3 regions of the Desulfonatronum thiodismutans genome follow, and region 1 is predicted to be linked to each of the others. Evidence: predicted binding sites of a transcription regulator. Region 1 holds the regulator's gene; each other region holds the start of a gene.
What was found. Region 1 encodes sigma-54, which starts transcription at its own class of promoters, with help from an activator protein. Its sites were predicted from a motif close to CTGGCACGGNNNNTGCTT; they were not measured.

Region 1 (4,507 bases):
CCAGCCCCAAGGCCACCCCGGCGTACTGATCCAGCTTCATCTCATCGGACAGAGTCAGCAACTGTCCAGCCAGCCCGGCGGGCAGACCGTCCACGCAATAATACCCCAGATCCTCAAAGACATTCAGGACCGTACTTTTGCCTGCTCCGGATTGTCCGGCGATCATAACCAGACAGAGTTCGCAGGATTTTTGCGTTTGGTACGTGCTCATCGCGGTTTGTCTTTTAGTAGGGGCACGGCGCGCCGTGCCCCTACGGTGTGGACGGTTCAAATACCTTCACGCCGAGCTGAGGGCGTCCCAGAAAAGCTCCTTGTCCTGGGCCGTGAGGAAGGCGTGCCGAAAGGCCTCGTCCTTGAGCAGGCGGGTTATGGACGCTAGGATGCGCAGGTGCATCCCGGCGACCTGTTCCGGGGCCAGGACCATAAAAAAAATATGGCATGGCTTGCGATCCAGGGCGTCAAAATCCACGCCCTCGGCACTGCGCCCGACCACCAATACGATCCGTTCCAGCCCCTCCAGCTTGCCGTGGGGAATGGCCACTCCCTCGCCGATGCCCGTGCTCCCAAGACTTTCCCGGTCCTTGAGCACCCGAAAAGCCGCTTCGGCGTCCAGGCTCGGCTCCTTTTGGGCCAGCACGGCGACCAATTCCGCCAACACTTCCGCCTTGTTCCTGGCTTGCAATTCGGGGAGCAGCAAGTCCTTGCTCAAAAAATCCCTGAGGACCATCGATTAGATTCCCGGGTCGATCAGACCGAAGTCGCCGCTTTTCCGGCGGTAGATAACGTTGACGCGCTCGATGTCCGCATTAAAGAAAACCAGGAACTCGTTACCCAGGGCTTCCAATTGCATGGCCGCTTCGTCCACGGACATGGGTTTGGGCTCGAAATTATCGGTCTCCGTGATGGTCTGGGCTCGCTTGCCGGTCTCATCCTCGGTGAAGGTGATCACGTCCACCCGCGCGGACTGGCCCTTCTGGCCGCGACGATGGTCCTTGTTCTTCTCTTTGGTCTTGCGCACCTGGGCCTCAAGCTTGTCCAGGACCAGATCGATGGTGGAGTACATGTCCTCGCTTTCGGTGGTGGCGGAGAAATGCATGTCCTTACCTGTAAGGATCACCTCGGCCATATGCCGATACTTTTCCACGGAAAGGTTGACGGCCAGTTCACCCTGATCTTCAGGGCGCAGGTAGCGGTTGATCTTATTAAAGCGCTCGCGGGCGTAGCCCTTGAGGTGATTGGACGGCTCGAAATTCTTGAAAGTAAAAGTTATTTCCATGCGACACCTCCAAAGTAAAACGTTCTGGGTTGGTTTGAGGTTATTCGCTCCGTTGGGAGCATGTGGGATGGTTAAAAAATGGCCTTGCGCTTGGAAGACGACTCGATGTTCAACGCCATGCGATACTTGGCCACGGTCCGTCGGGCGATGTTCACGCCCAAGGACTTCTTTAACAGTTGTGAGATCAGTTCGTCGCTGAGCGGACGCTTGGGATCCTCTTCGGAAATCAGTTTCTTGATCTCCGCCTTGACGCTTTCCGATCCGGCTTCCGAGCCGTCGTCCATACCCAAGGCGCTGTTAAAGAAAAATTTCAATTCATATGTTCCGTGGGGGGTGCTCATGTATTTGCTCGTGGTGATCCGGCTGACCGTGGACTCGTGCATGTTGATGTCCAGGGCCACGTCCTTGAGAATCATCGGCTTCAGATGCGTCACCCCATGACGGAAAAAATCGATCTGGAACCGGACGATGCTTTCGGCGACCTTGAGCAGGGTCCGCTGGCGCTGGTACAGGCTTTTCATCAACCAATGGGCTGATCGGACCTTTTCCTGAATGTAGTCCTTGGCCCCCTTGTCGTGAACGGACAGCTCCTTGGCGTAGGCCTCGTTGATCATCAAGCCCGGTATCTCGTCTTCGTTCAGAACCACGATGAAATCGCCGCCGTGCTGGAGAATGTAAACATCCGGACTGGTGAACTGAGGGTCCTCGGAGCCAAAGCTCTTGCCGGGCATGGGATCCAGGCGCTGAATGCAGTCCAGGTAGTGTTTGATTTCCTCCATGGAGAGCTTGAACTTCTTGGCCAACGGCTTGTAGCGCCGTTTTTCCAGCTCTTCCAGATGGTCCTTGACCAGGGAAACCAGAATCGGGTCGTCCAGACCCAGTTCGTCCATCTGGATCAGCAGGCACTCCCTCAGGTTTCTGGCGCAGATCCCCACGGGGTCCAGACGTTGCATGATCCGCAGGATCCGCTCCGCCTCCTCCGTCTCGCAGCCGGCCATGGCGGCGATGTCCTCGATTGATTCGCAAAGATACCCCACGGCATCCAGGTTGCCAAGGATCACCTCGCTGACGGCAAGTTCCCGCGCCGATAGGGCCGAAAGCCGCAACTGCCACGAAAGATGACCGATCAACGTGGACTTGCCGGCCAGCCGGGCCTCGAAACTCATGCCCTCTTCCGGGACTTCCCAGTCCCGACCCTGGATCTGTCGACTGATGCTGGAAAATTCCCCCAGGTAGTCCTGCCACTCCGAATCGTGAAGCTGCCGAGGCTCCTCGACGTTTACGGACTGAAACCGATCCTCGGCGGGGTCCTTCTTCGGAGTCTCCGTAGCCTCGTCTATGCTTTCCGGCACGATCTCCAATACAGGATTTTCCAGCAATTCCTGCTGGATGCTTTCCACCAACTCCAGTCTGGAAAGCTGAAGCAGCTTGATGGCTTGTTGCAGTTGGGGGGTCATCACCAACTGCTGCGTCAACTTCAGTTGCTGGCGCAGTTCAAGAGCCATGTCGCGTTCTCGCCTCCATAATCGGACTGAACGGTTGGAAAGCCATTCCAGGTTGTTGAGCAATCATAAGCAAAAGTCCTCACCGAGATAGACCTTCCGAGCGATGGAGTCAGCCACGATGGCCTCCGGCGACCCTTCAAAAATGGCCCGTCCTTCGAAGACAATGGACGCCCTGTCGCAAATCTTCAGCGTTTCACGGACGTTGTGATCCGAAATCAACACCCCGATCCCCCGCTCCTTGAGGGACATGACAATCTCCTGGATGTCGTCCACGGCCAGGGGGTCGATGCCCGCGAAGGGTTCGTCCAGCAGCATGAATTTCGGATTGCGGATCAGGGCTCGGGCGATTTCCAGGCGGCGGCGCTCCCCGCCGGAAAGAAACATGGCCTTCTGATCGGCCAGCTTGGCGATGCCCAGTTCCTCCAGCAGGGCCTCGGCCTTTCTGCGCTGCATGACCGGGGTGAAGTCCGTGTACTCCAGAATGATCTGCAAATTCTGCATCACGGTCAGCTTTTTGAAGACTGAACTCTCCTGGGGCAGGTAGCTCAGCCCCAACCGGGCCCGCTCATGCAGCGGCCAAGTGGTGATTCGCCTTCCGTCCAGATCCACCACCCCGCTGGTGGGCTTGATCACCCCGACCAGCATGTAGAACGTGGTGGTCTTCCCGGCTCCGTTGGGACCTAAAAGGCCAACGATCTCCCCCTGCTCGACCCGAATGGAAATATCCCGGACCACCTCTTTCTGGCCGAAGCTTTTGCGCAGACTCTTGCCGGAGAGAAGGGCCTTCACCGTGCCCCCTGCTCGCGAGGCAAAAGAAACATTCCTTCCACTCGACGATCTGTGCGTCCCTGCACATCCACCTCTCTTTCTTCAACATTGAGCGTAATCACGTTGCCTTCCAATCGGGTCCCGCCTTCTTCCACCCGGGCGTTGCCCTCCAGGCGCAGGACGCCCTGGTCCACCCAATAGGTGGCCATGTCGCCGTGACCGACACGGTCTTCGTGCTTCAAAAAAACCTGGCCAAAGGCGATCATTTGTTCAATGTCCACTTGAGCTTCCATATCCTGTTCCGGAACCATGCCCTCGGGCCGGGCTTCCCGGGGAAGGGTTCGCAAAAGCACTACCAGCCGTTCCGAGCGGAGCTGAAAATTCGGTCTGTCCACCCGCACGTCCCCGATAAACTCGATCTGATGGTCGCGATGGGAGTAGCGCAACCGCTCGGCCGTGATCCGCGTCGGGATGGCCTCATCTTCCGCGGAAGAACTCCAGCCGGGAAGCAGAAACAGCGTAACCAAGACGACCAGAAACGGAACCCTCAAAAGCCGGGGCAATGAAAACCGAGTTTCCATCTACAAACCGTGTCCGAAACTGTCTTTGGCGATGATCACTTCCACTCCGCCCTCGGCGTTGACCACCCAGGTGTTCAGGTCCACGTCACCCCGCTGCGAGCGGAGTTGCAGCCCCTGGCGATCCAGGAGGATGTCCCCGTGCAAAAATATGGTTTCATCAATTTGGACGAAAACAGCCTCGTCGGAATTGAGATAGGTCGGACCATGTTCCATATGCACTCCGGACCAAAGCCGGATGTCGCTGGTGGCCTGATCCACCTCCCCCAAGGGGGCGCTGACGATCACGGGAATGTCCCGACCATCCAGGCTTTTTACAATATTCGGGGAGTTGAGCAGCACCATCTGCTGGCCTTGGTCGTACGACGCGGACAGAGCCC
Region 2 (4,507 bases), on a different contig from region 1:
ACGCCCAGGGCTTTCAACTTTTGCGCGCGGCGTCGATGGAATATGGATGGAATCTGAATTTCGGGGAGATCGCCCTGCTCTGGCGGGAAGGATGCATCATCCGGGCCCGCTTTCTGGGCACAATCAAGGAGGCCTACGACGCTGACCCGGATCTGGCCAACCTGGTGCTGGCTCCGTACTTCCGCGAAGTCCTGGCCGGGGCTCAGGCGGCGTGGCGTACGGTTCTGAAAACTGCCGTGGACCTGGGCGTTCCGGCCCCGGTAATGGCCGCGTCCCTGTGCTACTATGACGGCTACCGCTGCGAACGCCTCCCGGCCAACCTGCTCCAGGCCCAACGCGACTACTTCGGCGCGCACACCTACGAGCGTGTGGACAAACCGAGAGGGGAGTTCTTCCACACCAACTGGACGGGAACGGGAGGCGAGACGGCGTCTTCGACGTATAACGTTTGATCGGACCTTCGACCTACCGCCTGAATCGGCGATCCCAGTCGAATTCCTTGGATGTGACCACGTTTTCCAGGCGGCGGATGCGTTTATCCAGGCGGTCGAATTTGCTTTTGATTCTGGATAGGCCTTCGTTCCTGGAGCGGGCGTAGGCCTGGTAGAAATCGCTTTCCTCGTCGTTGTTCAGGGGCAGTACGGGCTCGGGCTTGAGTAGGAACCCGGCCAGCAGGTAGATGCCCACCAGGGGCCAGAAGCCGGTGAAGAACATCAGCATCACGGCGATGACCCGGGTCCAGAACAGAGACACGTCGAAGTACCGGGCCAAGCCCTTGCACACCCCGAGAATCATGCCGCTCCTGGAGCGGTAGAGCCTATCCCGGCCCGCTTGATTGATCATTTTGGACCACCTTCATCGTTTTGGCGCATCAGGATGGATTCCAGGTTGTCCACCCGGGCGTCCAGTTTTTCCAAGCTTTGATAGATCTCCTGGATCATGCGGGCTTCGTCGGTCTCTTCCGGCGATAATCCTCCGTCCGGGCCGGAACGGAAATGGCGGATACCTGTGAGTACGATCACGCCCAGGAAGAAAACGATGATCAACGCCGTTCCGGCGAGAACCAGGGTGGTCAGAAAACCCATCATGGTCGTATTCCTTGGTTGTGGTTGGGGAGTAGGCAACCGGCTAGAGGCCGATTAGAGCCCCGTCTGGTCAGGCCCGGACGGAGCAGCGTTTCTGGCGCGCAAGGAGGCCAGTTCGCGTTCGATATCCTCGTCCGCGGCCAACTTGGCGAATTTTTCCTCCAGCGTAAAGGCCTCCTCACTTTTCCCCTGTCGTTGACGACTAGTTGAGGAGGTTGCCCAGGGACCGGCCAGATCTGCTTCGGCCTCCATCCGGTCGATGCGCTGCTCGAACTCCTCGAAGCGCAACATGGCCGCATGGGAGTCGGCCCGGCGCATATCCAGCCCGGCTCGCTTGCGGCCCTTGGCGCGCATGTGTCGCTGGATGAGAAGACGCTGTTTGTCCTTGGCCGAGAGCAGCTTTTCCTCCAGCGTGGCGATATCGGCCTTGTAGCCTTCGATAATTCCCTCGCTTTCGGCCAACTCCCCGGCCAACCGATCTGCCTTGGCCTCCAGCTCCCGTTTCTCCAGCAGAGCCTCTCTTGCCAAGTCTTCGTAGCCCTTGTCCACGGCCAAGGCGGCTTTATCTCCCCAGCCCAGCACCTTGGCGTCAACCTGTTCCCATTCCCGGCGAATTCTGACCGCCGTGGCCATGGCTCCGGCGCAGGAGGCCTTGAGTTCTACCAGGGTTTCCTCCATCTCCTGGATCATCAGGCGCAGAAGTTTTTCCGGATCCTCGGCCTTCTCCAGCATGGCGTTGATGTTGGAGCTGATGATATCTCGAAATCTGGTGAAAATACCCATACTATGGTCCTCCTTGCGGTTTCCGGGGCGATGTGGTCGTTTCTCGAAAAAGCATATGGCGTGCCAAAATATGATCATCCGGTATTTCAGTGTATTGCGGAAAAAGAATAGCGATGGTGCTTGACGAGCTCAGATACTATTCGGCAGAAAGAAACAATCTATGGCGAATATCACCACAAGCATCTCCACGATACCCGAAGCCCTGGGGGGTTCAGACGCCTTCCTAGCCTTGCAAGAGCACATTGTTGCCGTGGCCAAGGTGAACCGGCCCGTAATCATCGTCGGTGAGCGGGGTACGGGTAAGGAACTGGCCGCGATTCGGTTGCACTACCATTCCCATCGCTGGCAGGGGCCGCTGGTGGCCGTGAACTGCTCGGCTTTGTCCGAATCGCTTCTGGAATCCGAACTCTTCGGCCATGAGCCGGGAGCCTTCACCGGAGCGGTCCGGTTGCGGCGGGGTCGATTTGAGGCGGCGCACAAGGGTACCCTGTTTTTGGACGAAATCGGAACCATGCCCCTGAACATGCAGGAAAAGATTCTGCGCGTGGCCGAGTACCAAGTCGTGGAGCGCCTTGGCGGCTCCTCGCCCCTGGAGGTGGACGTCCGGATCATCGTGGCCACCAACGCCGATCTCGTCGCCCTGGCGGCCCAGGGGCGGTTTAAGCCCGACCTGCTGGACCGTTTGGCCTTTGAAGTCCTGCGCGTCCCGCCGCTCCGCGAGCGGCACGGTGACGCGGTACTGCTGGCCGAGCACTTCGCGGCCCGGATGGCCGTGGAACTGGGCCGTTTCGAACCGCCACGCCTGTCGGCGTCCGTGGTCAAGGCCCTGGAAACGTATTCCTGGCCGGGCAATGTACGGGAATTGAAAAACGTCGTGGAGCGGGCCGTGTTTCGGGCCGGTGACGCGACAGTGATCAAGGAGCTGACTCTGGACCCTTTTGCCGCGATGCCGTCAGCGGGAAGGGTCGCGACCGTTGGAAAAACAGCACATGAAGCATCATCCCCACGATCTCCTCTGTCCGACGCATCGACCGATCACGCCAGGACTCCGGAAGAGCCCATTCCCGAACAGCTCAGCCTGCCCGAAGCCGTGGACGAACTGGAACGCCGCCGCCTGCGCCAAGCATTACGCCAAGTCAGGTTCAACCAGCGTCGGGCCGCTGAAATCCTCGGCCTTCGCTATCATCAATTCCGCGGTCTGTACCGGAAACATAGGGAGGCTCTTGAGTTGGAGGGGGAAGCTGGCTCAAGAAAGTGATGAATCGTGGGGTGACGGTGAAAATAACTGTCACGGAACGCGGATCTGGTCACCCTACCGAGTGGGCTGGAAAACATTCGGATGATCCGGGCTGAGGGCAAAGGCATGGATTAGGAGCCAAGGCTTGCCGTTTATCAATCCGTCCGTGTGTTGCGTAAAGGATTCCGCCAGGTATTGGTTGTGTATGGTAATAACACATTTATTTTCTTCACGACCACACAAAGCGGCTTTTTTTCACTCACGCACTGAACAAGGAAAGCAAACCATGAACAATCAGATTAGATCCTTCTTGGAAAGGTGTTCCTTTGGCCCGAGTCTCGAAGACGCCGGCGTACGTTTTCGGCTTTGGGCTCCGGGAGCCAAACACGTGGACGTGGTCCTGACGGGAGAGGGAGCGGAGCGGAGCGTGGCCATGGCGGACGCTGGAAACGGCTGGCGCGAGGTTTTGGTTCCCGAGGCCGGGGTCGGCTCCTTGTATCATTTCAAGATCAACGGCGAGACTCTGGTCCCGGACCCGGGTTCGCGCTTTCAGCCTGAGGACGGCTTCGGGCCGAGCCAGGTGGTGGATACCGCCGGGTTCACCTGGGAGAATTCGGACTGGAAAGGGCGGCCCTGGGCGGAGACCGTGCTCTACGAGCTCCATGTGGGCACGTTCACGCCGGAAGGCACCTATGACGGAGTCCGCGCCCGCTTGCCATATCTCAAGGAACTGGGCGTCACGGCCGTGGAGCTGATGCCTCTGGCCGATTTTCCGGGTCGCCGCAATTGGGGGTATGACGGGGTGCTGCCCTTTGCCCCGGATTCGGTCTACGGCTCGCCTCAGGATTTGCGGCGTCTCATCGACGAGGCCCATGGGCTGGGGCTGATGGTTTTTCTGGACGTGGTCTACAATCATTTCGGCCCGGAAGGAAACTACCTCCATCTCTATGCTCCCCAGTTCTTCACCGAGGCCTACCAGACCCCCTGGGGATCGGCCATTGATTTTTCCGTGCGTCAGGTCCGGGACTTTTTTATTGCCAACGCCGTGTTCTGGCTGCGGGAGTATCGGTTTGACGGCCTACGCCTGGACGCGGTCCATGCCATCCAGGATGACGGTCCCGTGCATATCCTGGAGGAATTGGCCCAGACCGTGAGCAAGGTGCTTCCCCAGGACCGACACGTGCACCTGGTTTTGGAAAACGACGCCAATCAGGCTCGGTTTCTGGGGCGAGCAGGAACCGGGGAGCCAAAATACTACGTGGCCCAGTGGAACGACGATATTCACCATGTCTACCATGTGCTGGGTACCGGGGAGACCCAGGGCTACTACGCGGACTACGCGGACAACGCGCTGGACCGGCTGGGCCGATGTTTGGCCGAGGGCTTCGCCTATCAGGGCGAA
Region 3 (4,507 bases), on a different contig from region 1:
CCTGGCCGCGGCCATGACCGCTCCCAGCGCGGGCAACGCCCAGCCCTGGCATTTCGTTGTGGTTACGGATGCAGCCTTGAGGGATGAGCTGTCCCGGATCCATCCCTACGTGGGCATGCTTCGGCAGGCCCCGATCGGCATCGTGGTCTGCGCGGAACTGGCCCTGGAGAAGTACCCCGGCTACTGGGTCCAAGACTTGGCCGCGGCGGTCCAGAACCTGCTCCTGGCCGCCAGGGGGCTGGGCCTGGGCACGGTCTGGACCGGGGTCGCTCCGATCCTGGAACGGATGGACGCCGTCCGCCGGATTCTCGGCCTGCCTGGCGGCGTGGAAGCCCATGCCATCGTGCCTCTGGGCTGGCCCGCCCAGGAGTTCACGCATAAGGATCGTTTCAAAGCGGACCGGGTGCACAAGAATGGATGGTGATATTTAGCACGGATTCAAAAAACATCCGGCCGGTCACGGGACTCCCGCGACCGGCCGGTTGTTTTGGCGGAAAGCCGACTTCATCCGTCGTCATCCCATTTTATCAGGTTGACGAATAATCGAAATCGTTGCTCTCCGCGCTTCATGAAAGCGGCATCGTGAGGGATTGGTTCTGGATTTATACCGCCGCGTCGATCCTCAGACCCTTTCCGGTAGCTTCAGCCACCGCCCTGGTGTCTACGGGTTGTGCCGCGCCACCTGCCCCGGCATTGAGCTGATTGACCGCTCCGAGAGTTTTGGTGACGATATCCGCCCCCATGGTAGCGTTTTGCAGGGTCTGCGCCATCATGGCGATGCCTGTTTGACTTTGCGCTGCTGTTCCAAGTTCCATAAAACCTCCTTGTTGGCTGATGAAAAAAACGATGCCTCCAAGTCTTTATCGGACATGCGCGAGGATTCTTTAGGGGGCGTAGCATGACTCTGAGCTTGAGGCCGCGGAGTCAGCGGTCATGGCCAAGGCCCTGAACTCTTCGTTAAACAGTGGTCGAGCCAAAGCCTGAGAAAGGAGACGGACGCGGCGGGTCAAGTTTTCGATTCCGTGACTGGGCACGGCGATGCCTTGCTGGTGGGCGGCGTGGCGGACGGCTGACTTTCCGATTTTGTCGCCCAGACCCAGCTTTCTGCTTGCGCCGATTTTTTCCGGGGCATAGGGTTCGAACAGGCTTTGGTCTTTCGACAACCCTTGCAGGTGCAACCCGGTTTCGCAGGCGAACAGATCCTCTCCGACCAGGGCCTTGTTCCGGGCCAGGGGCACCTGGGCCGCCTCGGCGACCATACGGGCCAGGCGGGCGCACTGCTTCAAATCATAGCCGGCTCCCCGCCTGAGGTTCAGGTGACCGGCGACCTCTTCCAGGGCCGCGATCCCGGCCCGTTCCCCGATTCCCAGCACGGACACATCCACGCTTTCGGCCCCCGAGGCCAGGGCGGTGATGGCGTTGGCCGTGGCCATGCCGAAGTCGTCATGGCCGTGAAATCCAATTGCCAATTCGGTCCGGTCCGTGAACCAGCGTGTCAGTTCCGCCGTTTCCAGCGGCGTGAGCAGGCCCACGGTGTCTGAAAGGCGAACCCGCCTGCCTCCGCATTCCTCCACCACCCGAACGACCTGCAAAGCGAAATCCCGGTTCGCCCGGGATACGTCCTCCAGCCCGACCCCGACGAACGCCATCTCCAACTCCGCTGCTCGGCGCAATATGTTTTGAAGTCGAAGCAATAGTCCTGCCCGATCCGTGCCAAGCCGATGCTCAATGTGGGCGTCCGAAACCGGGACGCCGAACTGGATGCGCCTGACGCCCATGGCGTTCATGCGATCCAGATCAAGCAACCGTAGCGGCGACCAAACCGTAAGTCTGGTCCGTTCGGACGGATATTCCTTTCTTCCGTGCCGGAGCAGATCCTCCAGCCCGTCCTGCCCTACCCAGCCGATCTCCACTTCGTCTATCCCTGCCTGGATCAACCCGGAGAGGATGTCCCGGCGCTGGGCGTCCGAGAAGTAGACGCCGAACATCTGCGCGCCTTCGCGCAATGTACTGTCGATGAGCATATGGTTTCCTTGTCGTTGTTTCGGGCCTGACTATCACGCCCCTTGACCGGAACAAGCAGGATCGGTGCCAGGGTACGTTTACCACGTTTCCACCGCCAACCTGTAGGGGCACGGCGCGCCGTGCCCCTACGGAATTCCGTGCCCTGGCCATCACCCCGCAACATTCTCGCTAACCTGTAGGGGCACGGCGCGCCGTGCCCCTACATAATCACGGGCTCCTACAAAACCGTGGCGTCTTACAAAATTGTTGCTCACCTTTGTCGGGTCTGCATGGGAGACCAGCTGAACTCGTTTCGGCAAAACAATACTTCAAAAATCTAAAATAATTAATTTTAATTAGTTCTGGCGATTTGGTTTTCGCCTCTGGCATGCTCCTTGCCCTATGGCTTGCATTCTCAACACTCAATCTCCGGGAGGAACGTATGCGCAAGGTTGCTATTTATGGAAAGGGCGGGATCGGAAAATCCACCACGACGCAGAATACCGTGGCCGCTCTCGGCGAAATGGGTCGCAAGGTGATGATCGTAGGCTGTGATCCCAAGGCGGACTCCACCCGTTTGCTGCTCCACGGTCTGCATCAGCGAACGGTCTTGGATACCCTGCGGGAAGAGGGTGAGGACGTGGAACTGGACGATGTGCTGCTGGACGGCTTTGCCGGAACCGTCTGCACTGAATCCGGAGGTCCGGAGCCTGGCGTGGGCTGCGCGGGCCGGGGGATCATCACCAGCATCAACCTGCTGGAACAGCTCGGGGCCTACAAGGAAGACAAGAACCTGGACTACGTCTTTTACGACGTCCTGGGCGACGTGGTTTGCGGCGGATTCGCCATGCCCATTCGCGAAGGCAAGGCCCAGGAAATCTACATTGTGGTTTCCGGTGAAATGATGGCCATGTACGCGGCCAACAACATCTGCAAAGGCATCGTAAAATTCGCCGAGGCAGGCGGGGTGCGCCTGGGAGGGCTGATCTGCAACAGTCGTAATGTGGACAACGAACGGGAGATGATCGAGGAGCTGGCCAAGCGTCTGGGAACACAAATGATTCACTTCGTGCCTCGAGAAAACATGGTCCAGCGGGCGGAGATCAATCGCAAGACGGTCATCGACTTTGATCCCAAACATCCCCAGGCCGATGAATACCGCACCCTGGCCAAGAAGATCGACGGCAACGAGATGTTCATCGTGCCCAAACCAATGGAAATCGATGAACTGGAAAAACTGCTTATTGATTACGGCATCGCCAACTAGATCTCTGATTATTCGGATTAATCCGCTGTATAGTTGCCCACATTTCAACCAACCATAAGGGAGAAGCGATATGTTGATCATGGTCCGAGCGATTGTCCGGCCCGAAAGGGTGGATGCGGTTTTAAAAGCGTTGATGGATGCCGGGTATCCGGCGGTGACCAAGTTTTCCGTGGCCGGTCGCGGCAAGCAGCGCGGCATCAAGATAGGGGAGATCACCTACGACGAGATTCCCAAGGTCCTGCTGATGAGCGTGGTCGGCGAAAAGGACAAGGACTTCGTAGTCAAGACGATCATGGAAGCGGCCCGAACCGGGGAAAAGGGCGCATTTGGCGACGGGAAGGTTTTTCTCAGCCCGGTGGAGGAAATGTACACCATCAGCTCCGGGATCAAGGAAACCGAAGGCGCGGACCTGAAGGGGGTCGGGGTATGAAGGAGATCACCGCCGTCATCCGGATGAACATGGTCAACAAGACCAAGGAAGCTCTGGCCGAAGCCGGCGTGCCCGCGTTCTTCGCTCTGGAGGCCCAGGGCCGGGGCAAGGGATTGATCAATTCCGCTCTGCTCAAGGGCGCGGAAAAGGGATATGAGGAAGCCGCCGAGCTGCTTGGAGAGAAGGGCAGGCTGTACCCCAAGCGCGTTTTTTCCGTGGTCGTCACGGACGACCAGGTAGAAGACGTGGTGAGCACGATCATGGACGTGAACAAAACCGGCAAGCCCGGCGACGGGAAGATATTCGTCAGCCCGGTCTTTGACTCCGTCCGGGTGCGCACTGGGGAAAAGGGAAACAAATCCATAGACTAGCAGTCCGTTGAAAAACTCCCAATTGCCGCGTCGCCGCAAGAAAATCAAACTCTCACGTATGAAGAAATACGCTTCGACCTTGATTTTCTCTTGCTCCTTGCACTTGGGGTTTTTGAACGAACTGTCGTCATGTGAGGACTGTCTCAAAATTGAGTAGGTAAGCTAGGCCCTGCCAGGAGGAAGCATGACCACAATCACGAAGAAGAAAAAAATCGTTCAGATGGATCCAACCGATTTGGTTCAGGATCTTCTGAAAAAATATCCGACCAAGGTGGCCCGGAAGCGGGCCAAGCAGATCATGGTCAAGGAGGCCGAAGGCGCGGAGACTCCGGAAATGGGCGCCAACGTCCGGACCATCCCGGGCATCATCACCATGCGCGGATGCACCTACGCCGGGTGCAAGGGCGTTATTCTCGGCCCGACACGGGACATTGT

Region 2: GY33_RS0108480 (PspA/IM30 family protein) is a predicted target of sigma-54. The motif match lies at 1,918-1,935, and genes of this name have one in related genera.
Region 3: GY33_RS0108430 (LeuA family protein) is a predicted target of sigma-54. The motif match lies at 2,078-2,095, and genes of this name have one in related genera.

Annotation. Positions count from the first base shown of each region.
Region 1 covers NZ_JPIK01000004.1:327,461-331,967, forward strand. The annotation lists gene rapZ (RNase adapter RapZ) at 1-211, opposite strand, end outside; gene GY33_RS0102120 (PTS sugar transporter subunit IIA) at 278-727, opposite strand; gene hpf (ribosome hibernation-promoting factor, HPF/YfiA family) at 731-1,276, opposite strand; gene rpoN (RNA polymerase factor sigma-54) at 1,348-2,781, opposite strand; gene lptB (LPS export ABC transporter ATP-binding protein) at 2,845-3,570, opposite strand; gene GY33_RS0102140 (LptA/OstA family protein) at 3,567-4,130, opposite strand; gene lptC (LPS export ABC transporter periplasmic protein LptC) at 4,131-4,507, opposite strand, start outside.
Region 2 covers NZ_JPIK01000011.1:162,625-167,131, reverse strand. The annotation lists gene gnd (decarboxylating NADP(+)-dependent phosphogluconate dehydrogenase) at 1-452, shown strand, start outside; gene pspC (envelope stress response membrane protein PspC) at 466-843, opposite strand; gene GY33_RS0108485 (envelope stress response membrane protein PspB) at 840-1,088, opposite strand; gene GY33_RS0108480 (PspA/IM30 family protein) at 1,140-1,868, opposite strand; gene GY33_RS0108475 (sigma 54-interacting transcriptional regulator) at 2,029-3,126, shown strand; gene treZ (malto-oligosyltrehalose trehalohydrolase) at 3,392-4,507, shown strand, end outside.
Region 3 covers NZ_JPIK01000011.1:152,319-156,825, reverse strand. The annotation lists gene GY33_RS0108440 (nitroreductase family protein) at 1-424, shown strand, start outside; gene GY33_RS0108435 (hypothetical protein) at 603-815, opposite strand; gene GY33_RS0108430 (LeuA family protein) at 885-2,024, opposite strand; gene nifH (nitrogenase iron protein) at 2,447-3,271, shown strand; gene GY33_RS0108420 (P-II family nitrogen regulator) at 3,342-3,701, shown strand; gene GY33_RS0108415 (P-II family nitrogen regulator) at 3,698-4,072, shown strand; gene nifD (nitrogenase molybdenum-iron protein alpha chain) at 4,257-4,507, shown strand, end outside.